2 linked regions of the Puniceibacterium sp. IMCC21224 genome follow. The main gene of each other region encodes a partner of the protein of the gene in region 2 in a complex. Links are inferred from orthologs where the notes say so. Each region holds a gene or a part of one and is shown on either strand. Other genes may lie near its edges. The genes, in order: mfd and uvrA.

The links.
Region 1: the proteins of uvrA (region 2) and mfd are in contact, whole or in part, in a crystal structure (PDB 4DFC), measured with the Escherichia coli proteins. The link is inferred for Puniceibacterium sp. IMCC21224 from one-to-one orthologs.

Annotation. Positions count from the first base shown.
Region 1 is NZ_LDPY01000001.1:2,287,339-2,296,629, forward strand. Bases 3,281-7,363 are described here. They hold mfd (transcription-repair coupling factor), read left to right. Parts: upstream 3,281-3,671; coding sequence 3,672-7,163; downstream 7,164-7,363. Other genes in these bases: IMCC21224_RS10585 (hypothetical protein), read left to right, coding at 3,281-3,638; IMCC21224_RS10595 (usg protein), read right to left, coding at 7,240-7,363. In the rest of the region: IMCC21224_RS10565 (DUF2270 domain-containing protein), read right to left, coding at 1-610; IMCC21224_RS27060 (excalibur calcium-binding domain-containing protein), read right to left, coding at 810-1,094; IMCC21224_RS10575 (YSC84-related protein), read right to left, coding at 1,296-1,853; hemB (porphobilinogen synthase), read right to left, coding at 1,975-2,973; more of IMCC21224_RS10585, read left to right, coding at 3,111-3,280; more of IMCC21224_RS10595, read right to left, coding at 7,364-7,509; gyrA (DNA gyrase subunit A), read left to right, coding at 7,705-9,291. UniProt on the Escherichia coli protein: Couples transcription and DNA repair by recognizing RNA polymerase (RNAP) stalled at DNA lesions. Mediates ATP-dependent release of RNAP and its truncated transcript from the DNA, and recruitment of nucleotide excision repair machinery to the damaged site.
Region 2 is NZ_LDPY01000001.1:2,407,997-2,416,671, reverse strand. The notes cover bases 2,037-5,503. They hold uvrA (excinuclease ABC subunit UvrA), read left to right. Parts: upstream 2,037-2,432; coding sequence 2,433-5,303; downstream 5,304-5,503. Other genes in these bases: mmsB (3-hydroxyisobutyrate dehydrogenase), read right to left, coding at 5,427-5,503; IMCC21224_RS11170 (ABC transporter ATP-binding protein), read left to right, coding at 2,037-2,246. Also shown: IMCC21224_RS11175 (alpha-amylase family glycosyl hydrolase), read left to right, coding at 1-1,139; more of IMCC21224_RS11170, read left to right, coding at 1,152-2,036; more of mmsB, read right to left, coding at 5,504-7,349; IMCC21224_RS11150 (acyl-CoA dehydrogenase family protein), read right to left, coding at 7,346-8,485; IMCC21224_RS11145 (hypothetical protein), read left to right, coding at 8,661-8,675. UniProt on the Escherichia coli protein: The UvrABC repair system catalyzes the recognition and processing of DNA lesions. UvrA is an ATPase and a DNA-binding protein. A damage recognition complex composed of 2 UvrA and 2 UvrB subunits scans DNA for abnormalities.

The sequences.
Region 1 (9,291 bases), 120 kb from region 2 along the record:
CGAAACCACCCCAGACGATGCAATAGCCCGCGCCAAACGCCAGCGTCACCCAGCCCGGCACCGGACCAATGGCCGCGCGGGCAACAAATTGCCCGGCAGAGGTCAGCGGTTCGGGATGCACCAGCAGTTTGCCGATATACGCAGTGGTCTGGATCAGCAAAATCCATAGATAATTGCGCCGGATCCGTCGGCCTATCGCCACCCACATCGACACATGATAGCGCGGATGCCAATAATCCTCGGCCAGGGTTTGCTGCCACCCCTCCTCAAGATGGACATCGCCGTCATGTAACATTCGGGCAAAGAAATGCACCTCGAGCCAGCGACAGCGCGCCCGCCAGACGTTGAAGTAGCGATAGCGCCGCGCTTCGAGCATCAGAAAGAACAGGATCAGGATGCCAACCAGAATGAGCGGCAGCGGTGACGCCACCGGTGAGGAAAACGCAATCGACAGCGCAATTCCCAGCGTCACGACCGACCAGTTTGTGGTGGTGTCCAAGCGGGTGCGCCACAGCGTAGAGCGATACACCTCACCGCGGTAAAGATGCGCGATTGCCCCGATTTCGGCAGCGTCCAACGCCTTGCGGTCCTTTGGCCCTCCGGTCGACATGGTGCATCCTCCCTTCTTGTAGACAGGGTGCACCATGGTGAATTTTTCGGCAACCTCAGTCGCTCATGCCCGCAAAAATTGCGAAATATAAATTCAGCTCGGGTGTGCCGTAACTGCGTCCAAAACACTCAAATGCGTCGACCGGCGTTAGCGCTGGTCACAGAAAATGTTATTCGCGCGCAGGGTATCCCAAGGGGTTTCAACAGGGGCTGGAGCAAAGATTTTCGCAAGGGATGCCATCATTGTCGCCATCGCGTTTACGCTGACCACATTGCAACAGTTTGTAGCAAGCCTCGGCGCAAGAACTGAGGCGCTTGCAACTGACATCGCTGCAGTCATAGGCTTGCGCTAGGCGCAAGGCGTCGAACCTCTCTGAAACAGCTGCTGGCGCCACAACGGTACTCGCCGGGTCGCGCGAATACAAAGTATCGCCCCAGGCAGGTTCAGCTAGCATGAGCAGGCAGATCGCTAAGGAGGTCCGCATCTTGCGTCATTTCAAAATAGTTAACGAATGATTAAAATCTGAACCGGACTCCATAAAAAATCAAGCAAGAAACAAACAAGAAACCTGCGGCGTTAAGCGTCGCTGGCTCCGGCGTTCGGATCAGAGCCGGTTGCGTTCTGACATCACAAACCGGTTGATACTAGAGATCCGGCGCCGCTTGTTGTCAGCTAAAGCCTATGTTCAGGGGATGATGCGTGAATATTTGGTCCCGTCGAGCGTGGCACCGGCGCGCAACCCGGCCTGACCAAAGATCACTGCGATCACCGGGGACAACGATGTCGTCGTCTCGGCGGCCAGCGTTTCGCCACCGTCAGGGATGGCATATTCGATGTTTGCGCCACCAGCCCAGCCCGGCGAGCGGCGGAATTCAAGCAACGCTTCTTCGGTCATAAAGAACATAACATGCGCGTATTGCTGCGCGCCGATCTGCAGGCCCGCGCTTGCCTTGGTGGTCGAATAGTAATCGACGGTCACATCGCCGACCCGCAGCGCACCACGCCCATAGGCCCCCCCCAGGCCAAGCCCGGCCTCGGTCACCAGCGGCATCACTAGAACACCGGTTGATTTTTCCCGCAGCGCGCGCGTGCCGGGATACTGGTTGTACAACTGCGACAGGGTCGCATCGACGCGCGCGTCAATTGTTTCGCTGCCACGGCTTCCGATACCGTTTCCGCAGGCGGCAACCAACGTCGCTGCGCCAAGCGCTAGGACAAAGCCGCGTCTGTTGAGATGTTTCATGGGATTGCTCTTTCGATAATATACACTGCCTCGGGTCCGGCTGTTTCGCCAGTTATGCAGGGATCATACCCCCATACAGATCGGTTGTCATCCCATACGAACCACAATAGGCGGTATCAAGTTACCCGTTCAGCAAACGCGCGGCGGCCGGGGCAAAATACGTCAGCACACCATCGCAACCGGCCCGTTTGAACGCCATCAGCGATTCCAGCATCACGCGATCGCCATCGACCCAGCCATTCTGCGCCGCACCCGCAAGCATCGCGTATTCGCCCGACACCTGATAGGCAAAGGTTGGGGCGCCAAACATATCCTTGGCGCGGCGGCAGATATCCAGATAAGGCATCCCCGGTTTGATCATCACCATATCGGCACCTTCGGACAGATCCCGTTCGATCAGGCGCATCGCCTCATCGCTGTTGGCGGGATCCATTTGATAGGTCTTTTTGTCCCCCTTGAGAGCCCCTGACGCCCCGACCGCGTCGCGAAACGGGCCGTAAAAGGCGGACGCGTATTTTGCCGCATAGCTCAGCAGGCACACATTGCTGTGCCCTGCCCCCTCTAGCGCGCCGCGCAGCGCCCCGATGCGCCCATCCATCATATCCGATGGCCCGATGATATCCGCGCCCGCATCCGCCTGACTAAGCGCCTGTTTTACCAATGCCTCGACCGTGCGATCGTTGACGATCTCACCATTCTCGACAAAGCCGTCGTGGCCGTTGATGTTGTAGGGGTCCAGAGCCACATCCGTCATCACCACCATGTCCGGCACCGCCGCTTTGATCGCGCGGGTGGCGGTGTTGCTCAGGTTGCCAGGGTTCCATGCCTCGGCGCAATCTTCGGTCTTGAGCGCGGGGTCGGTATAGGGAAACAGGCAGATCGCCGGGATTCCCAATGCATAGGCGTCAACCGCTGCCGTCACCACCTTGTCGACCGACCGGCGCACCACACCGGGCATCGAGGCAATGGGTTCCTCGACCCCGTCGCCGTCGCGCACAAACACCGGCCAGATGAAATCCGCCGGGGTTAGCGCCGTCTCGCGGACGAGATCGCGCAGCGCCGGGGTGCGGCGCACCCGACGTAAACGTGTTGCGGGAAAAGCGGCAATGGTCGGTTTCATCGGTTCGGTCCTTGTAAACGCCTTCTTTGGGTGGCATGGAATGGCGGCTATCTCAAGGGTTGCCATCGCCGCGCGATCCTGAATTCACGTCGGACGGTGCCTGCATCGACCCGCCTCACAGACCAAAGGGCCGAAATTTGGACTGGCATCTCATTGTCTTTGAAGTGATCGACGTGCGATCCTTCTCGAACCTCTGGTACTGGATTGCGCTGGCGGTTGTGTGGTCGTCTGCCAGTCACTGGGTTCTGGGTGTCCCATTCGACATGGTGTCGCGCGCGCGACGACACGGGGATCAGGCCGAAGCGGATCTGACCGACCTTGTGCGCATCAACTCCAACCGGCTGGTCTACATCGTTCAAGAGACCGGGTTGTGGATTTTGGGGCTTGGGTGTTTCCTGCTAACGGCACTGATGGTGCTGGGGTTTATCTATTGGGTGGAACTGGCGCAGGCGGTGTTCTTTTTGGCCTTTCCCATGACGCTGGTCGGCATTCTGAGTCTGCGCACCGCGGCAAAGGTTTATGCCGACGGGCCCACCGGGCCGGAATTGTACAAGCGCCTGTCGCGGTTGCGGATCGGGACACAGGTCATCGGCATGATCTCGATCTTTGTCACCTCACTGTGGGGGATGTACCAGAACTTGTCCGCCAGCTTTCTGGGCGGTTGACGCCGCGCGTCATCCGCGCCATGTGATCGCCACATGGCACATTTCAAACCTCTGGTCATGGGCGGCGCGCCCGAAGGCTTTGACGCAAAGCTCCTGCTGAACGAGGCGGCCCGTGCGGCTGGTCCGGTCCTGCATGTTGCGCGCGACGACAAACGCATGGCGCAGATGCGCGACGCGCTGGCGTTCTTTGCCCCGGACATTCCGGTCATCACCTTTCCGGGCTGGGATTGCCTGCCCTACGACCGGGTGTCCCCCAATGCCGATATTTCTGCCGCGCGAATGGCGACGCTGGCTGGGCTCGTGCATGGGATGCCGGCAAAATTCGTCCTGCTGACCACGTTGAATGCAGCGAGCCAGCGGGTGCCCGCGCGCGCCGTGCTGCGCGAGGCGGCGTTTACCGCCACCGTTGGCAGTCGCGTCGACGAATCCGCATTGCGCAATTTCCTGGTTCGTATGGGGTTTACCCAGGCCCCGACTGTCCTGGAACCTGGCGATTATGCCATCCGCGGTGGCATCATCGACATCTATCCCCCCGGCGAAGGCGGACCGGTGCGGCTGGACCTGTTTGGTGATGTGCTTGACGGCGCGCGCCGCTTTGATCCCGCGACGCAACGCACCACCGACAAACTTGATGTGATCGAACTGGCACCGGTGTCCGAGGTCATTCTGGACGACGCCGCAATCACCCGTTTCCGCCAGTCCTACCGGATCGAATTCGGCGCTGCCGGAACGGACGATCCGCTTTACGAAGCGGTCAGTGCCGGGCGTAAACATGCCGGTGTCGAACATTGGCTGCCGTTCTTTCACGATGGGCTTGAGACGCTGTTCGACTATCTGCCAGACGTACCCATCCTCCTGGACGATCAGGTGACGCCGTCCCGCCTTGCGCGCTGGGACACAATTGCTGACCAGTATGAGACGCGCCGCCTTGCCATGCAGCAAAAGAGCCGGATGGACAGCGTCTATAAACCCGCCCCTCCGGGTCTGCTGTACCTTGACGATGCGTCTTGGGACGCAGTGATGCAGGGGCGCCGGGTGATCCAGCTTAGCCCTCTGCCACAGGCAACCGGCCCCGGCGTCGTGGATGCCGGCGGACGTATCGGGCGCAACTTTTCGCCCGAACGCCAGCAGGAAAGCATCAGTCTTTTTGGCGCTTTGGCAGCGCATATTCAGGCAAAGTTGCAGGACGGTCCGGTTGTCATCGCCAGCTATTCCGAAGGCGCGCGCGAACGCCTGACCGGGCTGATCGAGGATGAGGGGCTGGCCGAGGCTATTCCGATTCCAACCGCCACCCGCATCGGCAAACGCGGACTGCATCTGGCTGTCTGGCCTTTGGAGCATGGGTTCGAGGGGCCTTGGGGTGATCCGGGTTCAAAGAGCAGCCCGTCGCATCTGACGGTCATCAGCGAACAGGACGTGCTGGGCGACCGGCTGATCCGCGCGCCCAGAAAACGCCGCAAGGCGGAAAACTTTCTGACCGAAAGCCAGTCGCTGTCCCCCGGCGATCTGGTGGTGCATGTGGACCACGGGGTCGGCCGCTATCAGGGCATGGAGGTGATCACCGCCGCAGGTGCTGCGCACGAATGTCTGTTGCTGGAATATGCCGAAGGATCGCGGCTCTATCTCCCGGTTGAGAATATCGAACTGCTCAGCCGCTATGGCCATGAGGAAGGTCTGCTCGATCGGCTTGGTGGCGGCGCGTGGCAGGCCAAAAAGGCCAAGCTCAAGGAACGCATCCGCGAAATGGCGGACAAGCTGATCCGCATTGCCGCCGAACGCGCCCTGCGCAAGGCACCGATCATGGACCCGCCTCCGGGCGCCTGGGATTCGTTCTCGGCCCGGTTCCCTTATCAGGAAACCGACGATCAGCTCAGCGCTATCGAGGATGTGATGGCCGACATGCATTCCGGCCAGCCAATGGACCGGCTGATCTGCGGCGATGTCGGCTTTGGCAAGACCGAGGTTGCGATGCGCGCTGCCTTTGTCGCGGCCATGTCAGGTGTCCAGGTCGCGGTGGTTGCACCGACTACATTGCTGGCCCGCCAGCACTACAAGGGGTTTGCCGAACGGTTTCGCGGATTTCCGGTTAATGTCAGGCCGCTGTCACGCTTTGTTTCGACGCGTGACGCCCAGCTGACCCGGGACGGCATCACCAAGGGGTCGGTCGATATCGCCATCGGCACCCACGCCCTGCTGGCCAAAGGCATCCGGTTTCACAACCTTGGCCTGCTGATTATTGATGAGGAACAGCATTTCGGCGTCGGTCACAAAGAGCGGCTCAAGGAATTGCGCAGCGATATTCATGTGTTGACCCTGACCGCGACGCCGATCCCGCGCACGCTGCAACTTAGCCTCACCGGGGTGCGTGACCTGTCGATCATCGGCACGCCACCCGTCGACCGGCTGGCGATCCGCACCTATGTGTCGGAATTCGATGCCGTGACAATCCGCGAGGCGCTGCTGCGCGAACATTATCGCGGCGGCCAATCGTTCTATGTCGTGCCACGCATTTCGGACCTGCCCGAGATCGAGGAGTTCCTCAAGGCACAGCTGCCCGAACTGTCATACGTGGTTGCCCATGGCCAGATGGCTGCGGGCGAGTTGGATGATCGCATGAACGCGTTTTATGACGGAAAATATGACGTTCTGCTCGCCACGACCATTGTCGAATCCGGCCTCGACATCCCGACCGCCAACACGATGATCATCCACCGCGCCGACATGTTTGGCCTGGCGCAACTGTATCAGATCCGTGGCCGCGTTGGCCGGGCCAAAACCCGCGCCTATGCGTACCTGACGACAAAACCGCGCGCGAAACTGACAGCAACCGCCGAAAAGCGCCTGCGCGTGCTCGGCTCTCTTGACACACTGGGTGCGGGCTTTACCCTGGCCAGTCAGGATCTCGATATTCGTGGCGCTGGCAATCTGCTGGGCGAAGAACAGTCCGGCCAGATGCGCGACGTTGGCTATGAACTGTATCAATCCATGCTGGAAGAGGCGATTGCGAAGATCCGCTCGGGCGAGCTTGAAGGTTTGTCGGACAATGACGGCCAATGGGCCCCCCAGATCAACCTTGGGGTGCCGGTGCTGATCCCCGAAACGTTTGTGCCGGATCTCGACGTGCGCCTTGGCCTATACCGTCGCCTGTCGTCGCTCTCGACCAAGGTCGAGCTCGAAGGGTTTGCCGCAGAACTGATCGACCGGTTCGGGAAGTTGCCAAAAGAGGTGAACACCCTGCTGCTTGTTGTGCGGATCAAATCCATGTGTCGGCGGGCTGGTATATCCAAGCTTGACGCCGGCCCGAAAGGTGCGACGCTGCAATTCCACAACGACAAGTTCGCCTCGCCCCAGGGGCTGGTGGAATTCATTCAAGATCAAAACGGTCAGGCCAAGGTCAAAGACAACAAGATCGTCATCCGCCGCGACTGGCGCACCGATAACGAAAAAATCAAAGGCACCTATGGCATCGCCCGCGACCTTGCCGAAAAGCTGGCGATCGAGAGAAAGCGCAAAGCCAAAGCCTGACACGCAGTTCCGGCCCGATCATGCCGGACGGATGATCTGTTTCGGATTTGCGACCTCCCTCTCAAGGGGCCGCAGGTCAGTGGTAGCGGAATTCTCCGACCACTTGCCGCCATTCTCCGGCGCCAATCATCTTACGATGGGTATAGCGCACGGAATGCAGCGGACCTTCGATCGTGTTTTGCCAGAACTCTATGAACTCAAACAGTTTCTGGTGATCCGGCGCCAGATCGTAATCCTGCCAGATGTAGGTGTTGAGCACGTTTTTATAGTCTGGCATGCGGTAAAAGAATTCGGCTGTGGTCAGTCCATAGCCGCGCAGCATCAGTTCGGTTTCGTTGCCCTGCATTGATCCATCCTTTCGTTCGCCTCATGAACTTTAGAATCATGGCAGGGAGTAATTTACTTTTCAATAAAAACAGTGTGTTAGCAATCATGCCCGCTGGCTGCCAGAATTGGCGACGACCCACCATTGCGCCCTATATCCTGCTTCTGTTATACGTTTTGTAACAAGATATAGCAGACTAACAGATGGGCAGACCACGTGAGCGATACGCCGGAACCACCTGAAAATACAGACGAAAACACGCCAGAGCGTCCGATCTTCCTTGGTCCGAACATTTCGATCACCGAGGAGATGAAGAAAAGCTATCTCGATTACGCAATGAGCGTAATCGTGAGTCGTGCGATTCCGGATCTGCGCGACGGCCTAAAACCTGTGCACCGCAGAATCCTCTATGCCATGCATGAGACCAACAACAGCCACGACAAACCCTACCGCAAATCCGCGCGCCCCGTTGGCGACGTGATGGGTAAATACCACCCGCATGGCGACTCTGCGATCTATGACGCGCTGGTGCGGATGGCGCAGGATTTTTCGATGTCGCTGCCGTTGCTGGATGGTCAGGGCAACTTTGGCTCGATGGACGGCGATAACGCTGCGGCGATGCGCTATACCGAAGTGCGGATGGACAAGCCCGCCGCGTTTCTTTTGAACGACATCGACAAGGATACCGTCGATTTTCAGGACAATTATGATGGCAAGGACCGTGAACCGACGGTCCTGCCCGCACGCTATCCCAACATGCTCGTCAATGGGGCTGGCGGTATTGCCGTTGGCATGGCCACCAACATCCCGCCGCACAATCTGGGCGAAGTCATTGACGCCTGCCTTGCGCTGATCACTGACTCTGACCTGACCTCAGAGCAGTTGATTGAATATGTCCCCGGCCCTGACTTCCCGACGGGCGGCTACATGCTGGGACGTTCCGGCGCCCGCAAAGCGTACCTTGAGGGCCGCGGTAGCGTCATCATCCGCTCCAAGACCCGCGTCGAGGAAATTCGCAAGGACCGCTGGGCCATCGTCATCGACGAGATCCCCTATCAGGTCAACAAGGCCACGATGATCGAAAAGATCGCCGAGGCCGCCCGCGAAAAGCGGATCGAAGGCATCTCTCATGTGCAGGACGAATCCGATCGCAATGGTGTGCGTGTGGTGATCGAGCTGAAACGTGACGCCACTGCCGAAGTCGTGCTGAACCAACTGTTCCGCTTTACCCCGATGCAGACCTATTTTGGCTGCAACATGCTGGCGCTGAATGGCGGACGTCCCGAGCAGCTGACACTGCGCGCCTTTCTCACAGCATTCCTCGACTTCCGTGAGGATGTTGTGGCGCGGCGCACGGCCTTCTTGTTGCGCAAGGCACGCGAACGCAGCCATATCCTTTGCGGTCTGGCTGTTGCCGTGAGCAATGTCGACGAAGTGGTCGCCACCATCCGTGCCTCGGCTGACGTGGCCGAAGCGCGCACCAAATTGATGGAGCGTCGCTGGCCCGCCGGTGAAATCCTGCCTTTTATCGCGCTGATCGACGATCCGACCCATACGGCGAACGAGGACGGCACCTATAACCTGTCCGAAATTCAGGCCCGCGCCATTCTGGAACTGCGCCTTCAGCGTCTGACCCAGCTGGGCGTCAAAGAGGTCACCGACGAGCTCGAAGAGCTGGCTGGCAAGATCAAGGAATACCTTGAAATCCTCAGCTCGCGTGAGCGGATCATGGGGATCATCTCGGACGAGCTGCGCGAGGTCCGCGAGCTGTTCGCCGTGCCGCGCCGGACCGAAATCCTCGAC
Region 2 (8,675 bases):
TTCTTGCCGAGCAGCCGGACCTTAACTTTCATGAACCATCGGTGCAGGGCGCATTGCTGGATGCCGCGCGGTTCTGGCTTAACCGGGGTGTCGACGGCTTCCGGCTCGACACTATAAACTTTTACGTTCACGACGCACAGCTGCGCGACAACCCGCCACTCCCCGAATCCGAGCGTAACCCGATCACCGCGCCGGCGGTGAATCCCTATACTTGGCAAAACCATCTCTATGACAAGACCCAGCCCGAAAACCTAGATTTTCTGCGCAAATTCAGGTCGTTGCTAAATGAATACAACGCCACCGCTGTGGGAGAAGTCGGTGATGACCAGCGCGGACTCGAGATATTGGGGCAATATACTGCTGGTGATGATTTGATCCACATGAGCTATGCGTTCGAATTGCTGTCGAACCACGTCCCAGACGCGCCATATGTTGCCGAGGTGATGGAGCACCTCGCGCGGGCTGCCCCCGATGGCTGGGCCTGCTGGGCGTTTTCCAACCATGATGTGCCGCGCCATGTGTCGCGCTGGAAATTGACCGACGCCGCCACACGCGCCTTTACCACGCTGATGATGTGCCTGCGCGGGTCGGTTTGCCTGTATCAGGGCGAAGAGCTGGCGCTGCCCGAGGCGGATGTCGCATTCGAGGATCTTCAGGACCCGTATGGCAAACGGTTCTGGCCCGCGTTCAAAGGGCGGGATGGGTGCCGCACGCCGATGGTGTGGGAACCGTCGAACCAGAATGGCGGCTTTTCACAGGGTCATCCCTGGCTGCCGGTCAGTCATGAACACCTGAACCATGCGGTGACCACGCAAGAGCAGGACCCGGCGGCGATGCTGCACCATTATCGTCGTGCATTGGCGTTCCGCCGCAACCATCCGGCGTTGGCCAAAGGCAGCATGTCGGACATGCAGGCCACCGGAAATGTGCTGCATTTTATCCGCACGGACGATAATCAAACCCTCTTTTGCGCGTTTAATCTGAGCGGCGATCCCAGCAGCATCGACATGCCTGCAGGTGCCTGGCATCAGGTTGGCGCCGAACTCGGCTCTGCCGCGTCGGCGCCTGACGGGCGACTGCATCTTGGCCCCTGGCAGCCTTCTCTGGCTGTGCTGGCGCCCCAACCATCACGTTCTTAGGGAGGGAACAGCATGGCCAACCTCAAGCTGACGGACGTCGCCAAAACCTATGGGGGTGCCGTCAATGTGTTGAAGGACATCAACCTGGACATCCAGCAGGGCGAACTGATCGTCTTTGTCGGGCCGTCGGGCTGCGGTAAATCCACCTTGCTGCGGATGATTGCCGGATTGGAAAAAATCACCGACGGGACGCTGGAAATCGACGGTCAGCGGGTCAACGATGTGCCCCCGGCGCAGCGCGGCATTGCCATGGTGTTCCAAAGTTACGCACTTTATCCACATATGACGGTGCGCGACAACATGAGCTTTGCGCTGAAAATTGCCAAAAAATCCAAGACCGAAATTGATGCCGCCGTGAACAAGGCGGCGAAAATTCTGCAACTTGAACCCTATCTCGACCGTTTGCCCAAGGCGCTGTCGGGTGGGCAACGCCAGCGGGTTGCCATCGGTCGCTCCATCGTGCGCGATCCCAAGGTCTATCTGTTTGACGAACCTCTGTCGAACCTCGACGCTGCCCTGCGTGTCGCCACCCGGATCGAGATTGCGCAGCTCAAGGAATCGATGCCGAATTCGACGATGATCTATGTCACCCATGATCAGGTCGAGGCGATGACGCTGGCCACACGTATCGTCGTGCTGGCGAATAAGGGGATCGCGCAAGTCGGAACGCCGCTTGAATTGTACGAACGGCCCAACGGCGAATTTGTGGCGCAGTTCATTGGCTCACCCGCGATGAATCTGATGCCGGGTGAGGTGGTCGGCACCGGCGAGCGAACTACAATTCGCATGAACGGTGGCGGCACGGCGGTATCGCTATATCCTTCCCATGCGGTTGATATGGGGATCAAGGTCAACGTCGGCGTGCGGCCCGAGGATTTTCTAGAGGTGCAGCCGGGCGCTGACTACATCTTTGACGGCAAGGTCGCCATCACTGAGGCACTGGGCGAAGTCACGCTGCTGTATTTCGAAAAGCAGGACGGCGGTGACGCGATCATCGGCAAGCTGCCGGGCATCCACTCCGGGTTACGCGGGACCAGCGTGAAACTGGGCGCGGTGCCGGAAAAGGTGCATCTGTTCCACAAGGGCATTTCGCTGCTGTATCGCTGAATTGACAAGGCCAAAGCATCGTCGCCAGTGTCCCAAGTGTACTTGAGGGCTGGATCACCCAAGCATTGGGTGCGCGCGGCACACGATCTGGTCAAATCGCGAAAATGTTCCACATTTGTTCGCTCTTTTGAGTTGGCGAAACCCGGGTCGTCAACTATGTCTTAACCGAAAATTCCGGGAGCTCTCATGGCTGAGATGAAGTTTATCGAGGTGCGCGGCGCGCGCGAACACAACCTCAAGAACATCGACGTGGATATCCCGCGCGACCAACTGGTTGTGATTACGGGACTTTCCGGCTCGGGAAAATCCTCGCTGGCGTTCGATACGATCTATGCCGAGGGGCAGCGCCGCTATGTCGAATCGCTGTCGGCTTATGCGCGGCAGTTCCTCGACATGATGGAAAAACCTGATGTGGATCACATCTCGGGGCTTAGCCCGGCCATTTCCATCGAACAAAAGACCACGTCGAAAAACCCGCGCTCGACCGTCGGGACCGTTACGGAAATCTACGACTATATGCGGCTGCTTTTTGCCCGCGTCGGGACGCCCTACAGCCCTGCCACTGGTCTGCCGATTGAGGCGCAGCAGGTGCAGGATATGGTCGACCGCGTCATGGCAATGGAGGAGGGGACCCGCGCCTATCTTCTGGCCCCCATCGTGCGTGACCGCAAAGGTGAATATCGCAAGGAATTCCTGGAGTTGCGCAAGCAGGGGTTCCAACGGGTCAAGGTTGATGGGCAGTTCTACGAGCTGGATGAACCGCCCACGTTGGACAAGAAGTTCCGCCATGATATCGACGTTGTGGTCGACCGTCTGGTGGTTCGCGAAGGGCTCGAGACGCGGCTAGCTGACTCGTTCCGCACCGCGCTCGATCTCACATCAGGGATCGCCATTCTGGAAACTGCGCCCAGCACCGATGATGCGGATGCCGAGCCTGAGCGTATCACTTTTTCCGAGAATTTTGCCTGCCCGGTCAGTGGTTTCACCATCCCCGAGATCGAGCCGAGGATGTTTTCGTTCAACGCGCCGCATGGGGCTTGTCCGTCCTGTGACGGTCTGGGGGTCGAGCTGTTTTTTGACGAACGGCTGGTGGTGCCGGATGCGGATCTGCGCATCGGTGACGGCGCGTTGGCGCCGTGGCGCAAGGGCAAGTCACCCTATTTTACCCAAACGATTCAGGCCATCGCCAAACACTATCAGTTCGACCCGAAGACCAAGTGGAAAGATCTGCCCGACAAAGTACAGGAGGTGTTTCTGCGCGGTTCAGGCGACGAAGAGATCAAGTTCCGCTATGATGAAGGCGGCCGGGTCTATCAGGTTGAACGGGTGTTCGAAGGCGTCATTCCCAACATGGAACGTCGCTACCGCGAAACCGACAGCGCCTGGGTACGCGAAGAGTTTGAGCGGTACCAGAACAACCGCCGCTGCGGTACCTGCGAGGGCTATCGCCTGCGGCCCGAAACACTGGCGATCAAGATCGGCGGGCTGCACATCGGCCAAGTGGTGGAAAAATCCATCCGCGAGGCATTTGACTGGTGCGAAACTGTTCCCGGCGACCTGACCAAGCAGAAGAACGAAATCGCCCGCGCCATTCTTAAGGAAATCCGCGAACGCGTTGGATTCCTGAACAATGTCGGTTTGGAATACCTGACCCTTTCGCGCAGCGCGGGCACATTGTCGGGCGGGGAATCCCAGCGGATCCGGCTTGCATCGCAGATCGGCTCGGGTCTGACAGGGGTGCTTTACGTGCTCGACGAACCCTCGATTGGGTTGCATCAACGCGACAACGATCGGCTGTTGCTGACGCTCAAAAATCTGCGCGATCAGGGCAATTCCGTGCTGGTTGTCGAGCATGACGAAGAGGCGATCCGCGCGGCGGACTACGTCTTTGACATCGGTCCGGGGGCCGGTGTGCATGGTGGACAGGTGGTCAGCCATGGCACGCCGCAAGAGATTGCAGCCGATCCGAACAGCGTGACGGGTCAGTATTTGTCAGGCACGCGAGAGGTTCCTGTGCCAGCGATACGGCGCAAGGGAAATGGAAAAAAACTCAAAGTTGTCAAGGCGACAGGTAATAACCTTCATTCTGTAACTGCAGAGTTTCCATTGGGGAAATTTGTCTGTGTGACCGGTGTGTCCGGTGGCGGGAAATCCACCTTGACCATTGAGACTCTCTACAAGAATGCCGCGATGAAGCTGAACGGTGCGCGCGAGACACCAGCCCCCTGCGAGACGATCAAGGGATTTGAACATCTCGACAAGGTGATCGATATCGACCAGCGCGCCATCGGACGCACGCCACGGTCGAACCCGGCGACCTACACCGGGGCGTTCACCCCGATACGCGACTGGTTTGCAGGACTGCCAGAGGCCAAGGCCCGGGGCTATAAACCCGGCCGGTTTAGTTTCAACGTCAAAGGCGGGCGGTGTGAGGCATGCCAGGGCGACGGCGTGATCAAGATCGAGATGCATTTTCTGCCCGATGTTTACGTCACCTGTGAAACCTGCAAAGGTGCGCGCTACAACCGAGAGACATTGGAAGTTCGCTTTAAAGGCAAGAGTATAGCCGATGTTCTCGATATGACGGTTGAGGATGCGCAAAGCTTTTTCCAGGCTGTGCCGTCGGTCCGGGAAAAGATGGATGCGCTGGTGCAGGTCGGGTTAGGCTACATCAAGGTCGGTCAGCAGGCCACAACCCTTTCAGGCGGAGAGGCGCAGCGGGTCAAGCTGTCCAAGGAGCTGGCGCGCCGATCCACTGGTCGCACGCTCTATATTCTGGACGAACCGACGACCGGCCTGCATTTCGAAGATGTGCGCAAGCTGCTGGAAGTGCTGCATGAACTGGTCGAACAGGGCAATACGGTGGTGGTGATCGAACACAATCTGGATGTGATTAAGACCGCCGACTGGATCATCGATATCGGGCCAGAGGGCGGTGACGGCGGTGGGCGGATCGTTGCGGTGGGCACACCGGAACAAGTCGCCACCGCGAAGGACAGCCATACCGGGCGCTACCTCAAACCGATGCTTGAAGGGCGCAAGGTTGCCGCTGAATAGGTAACGCTGTTTATCCGAGCCGCCATGCGCCGTTGAAAATTTTCTTGAAAAGAAAATTGAAAAGAAAATTGAAAAAATCTTGAGTAAGATTTTGGCGCATGGTGGGTCGGCTGGTGATTTGTGTCAGCTTCGTTTGCGTGTTTCGAACCGCGGGAGCATTGCGCTGAAATCCAGACCCTTGCCGTTCTCATCCTCGACAAACTGACCGTAAAGCTGGGCCGCCGATGTGCCCATCGGGGTGTCTGCGTTAACCGTTTCTGCTGCCTGCTGTGCCAGTCGCAGATCCTTGAGCATCAGCTCGGCAGCAAATCCGGGGGCATATCCGTTGTCAGCAGGTGACATCGGCCCGATTCCAGGCGCAGGGCAGTAGGCGTTCATTGACCATGAATACCCCGACGAGGTCGAAACCACATCAAACATCGCTTGCCTGTCGAGGCCAAGTTTGTCCGCCAAAGCAAAGGCTTCGCAGGTGGCGATCATGGTAACGCCAAGGATCATGTTGTTGCAGATCTTGGCAGCCTGACCGTTGCCCGAGGGGCCGCAGTGAACAGACTTTTGTCCCATGATATCAAAGAGATCCTGCGCCTTTTTTACGCCATCGGCTGGTCCGCCGATCATGAAGGTAAGGGTGCCTGCGCTGGCACCGCCGATGCCACCGGACACTGGCGCATCCAGGGCAAGCAGACCAGCCTCTGCCGCGTCTGCTGCCACCGCACGGGCGCTTTCCACATCGACGGTCGAGCAGTCGAGGAACACGGCGCCGGGCGACATTGCGGGGATCACCTCGCTTGCCACCGCACGCAGGATGGCACCATTGGGCAGCATGGTGATGACCACATCCGCGCCCTGAGCGGCCTGGCCGGCTGATGCTGTGCTTTGAACACCGTCGATGGCTTGTGGTGCGGTGTCGTACCCCTGCACCCGGTGTCCTGCACGTGCGAGATTGGCGGCCATCGGACCACCCATGTTCCCCAGACCGATAAAACCGATGATCATGCCTGTCTCCTGTTGTTCAAAGTTCAGTTTGTCTGCCCCCAGCGGTCGCAGCATCCGCGACACATCGGTCAGCGGGACAGTGTCGACGGAATGCCGCCACTTTGGGGTCCGATCCTTGTCGATGATCGCAGCGCGGATGCCCTCGAGGAAATCGCTGTGCTCCATGGCACGGTGGGTATAGCGATATTCGAGTTCCAGCGCCTTGCGGATATTCGGCGTTCCGGCCCGCATCCGGTGCAGCATTTCCAGCGTGCAGGCCATCGACAGGGGGGCATTTCGCCCGAGTGTTTTCAGCGCCCCGACGGCAAACTCTGTGTCGGACGCGCGCAGCAGATTCACCACATCGCGTAAGCGTTCGCCGCCAAAATTTGCGTCGATCTGTTGCGCAAGGTCGTGCAATTTGCCCGGTGGCGGCGTCGTGCATTTGTCGGGCAGACCGCGAATGTCGCCGCTTTTTTCGAGGTGATCGATCAGCGCGGGCCAGGTGGCTTGCGGCACATAAAAGTCTGCAAAACCGGCAAAAATCGCATCATCCGCCCCCATACGTGCCGCCGTCAGTCCGAGGTATTCCCCCAGCCGCCCCGGCGCACGGGCCAGCAGATAGGTGCCGCCAACATCAGGGATCAGACCGATTCCGCATTCCGGCATGGCGATGCTGCTGCTTTCGCAGACCACGCGGTGCGACCCGTGGCAACCGATGCCGACGCCGCCGCCCATGGTAAACCCCTGCATCAGGCTGACTACCGGTTTTGGGTATTCGGCGATCAATGCGTTCATGCGGTATTCGTCGCGCCAGAACGTACGGCCAAAGCCAAAATCGCCTGCCTTGCCGGTGGCGTACATCTTGGCGATGTCGCCACCGGCGCAGAACGCCTTGTCGCCAATTGCGTCGATCACCACCAGCGCAACCGCGTCGTCGTGCTGCCAGCATCGCAGCGCTGCATCAATTTGCAGGCACATATCATAGCTCAGTGCGTTCATCACCTTGGGGCGGGTGAGGGTAATGCGACCGGCACGACCGATTGTGCGGATTGAGATTTCAGACATCATGCAGCCAGCATCTGCCGCGCGACGATCAGGCGCATGATTTCATTGGTCCCTTCAAGGATTTGATGCACCCGCAAGTCGCGCACAAGTTTTTCGATGCCGTAGTCTGCCAGATAACCATAGCCGCCATGCAGTTGCAGGCATTGATCAACAATCCTCGATCCGGCCTCGGTGACAAACTTTTTGGCCATGGCACAGTATTTGGTCGCGTCTGGCGCGCCGGTGTCCAGCTTCCATGCTGCTTGGCGCAGAAAGACCCGCGCCGCCTGCAACTCGATTTCCATATCCGCCAACCGGAATTGCAGCGCCTGAAACTGGTCAATGCTCTGGCCAAAGGCCTTGCGCTCGCGCATGTAGGCCAGCGTCATGTCCAGCCCGGATTGCGCCGCGCCCAGTGAACAGGCCGAGATGTTCAGCCGTCCGCCATCTAGCCCATTCATGGCGTATTTGAAACCCTGTCCCTCATCGCCGATCAGGTTGTCGGCGGGTACCGGGCAGTCGTCAAACTGCACCTGACGAGTCGGCTGCGAACGCCAGCCCATCTTGTCCTCAAGACCGCCAAAGCTAAGCCCGGGTGCGCCATCCTCGACCAGCATGGCAGAGATCCCGCGCGCGCCGTCCTCGCCCGTGCGCACCATGGTGACATAGCCATCCGAATAGCCACCGCCCGAGATGAACGCCTTGGTCCCGGTCAGTGTGTAGCCTTCGTTGGTGCGCGTGGCGCGGGTTTTAAGCGCTGCTGCGTCCGAGCCTGAGCCGGGTTCGGTCAAGCAATAGCTGAGGACATATTGCATGTTCAGAACGCCCGGCAGCACCCGTGCCTTGAGTTCCTCAGATCCGAATTCGTCGATCATCTTGGCGCACATGTTGTGAATCGACAGAAAGGCCGCGACCGACGGGCAGGCCATCGACAGCGCCTCGAACACCAGCGTCGCGTCCAGCCGGGTCAGGCCGGATCCGCCGCTGTCCTCACTGACATAGATACCGCCAAGGCCGAGAGCCGCGACCTCGGGCCAGAGAGTTTTCGGGATCTCGCCTTCGGCCTCCCACTTGCGGGCATGGGGGGCGATCTGGTCCTGGCCAAAGCCGTGAGCCATGTCGAAAATGGCGGTCTGTTCTTCGGATAATGCGAAATCCATGTGGCCCTCGTTGGTTGGTGCGAACGGAACGATCGTTTGGATCGCGAGTGTTTCAGCAGTTTTGCAAACGCCCCGGCCAAGCCGCGTCAGGGCAATCTTGGCGAGAGCGATTGAAGCGTCGCTCACTTTATGGTAGAGTCATTACATTCTAAGCTGTACTTTAAGGATTTTATTCATGACCAAACACATT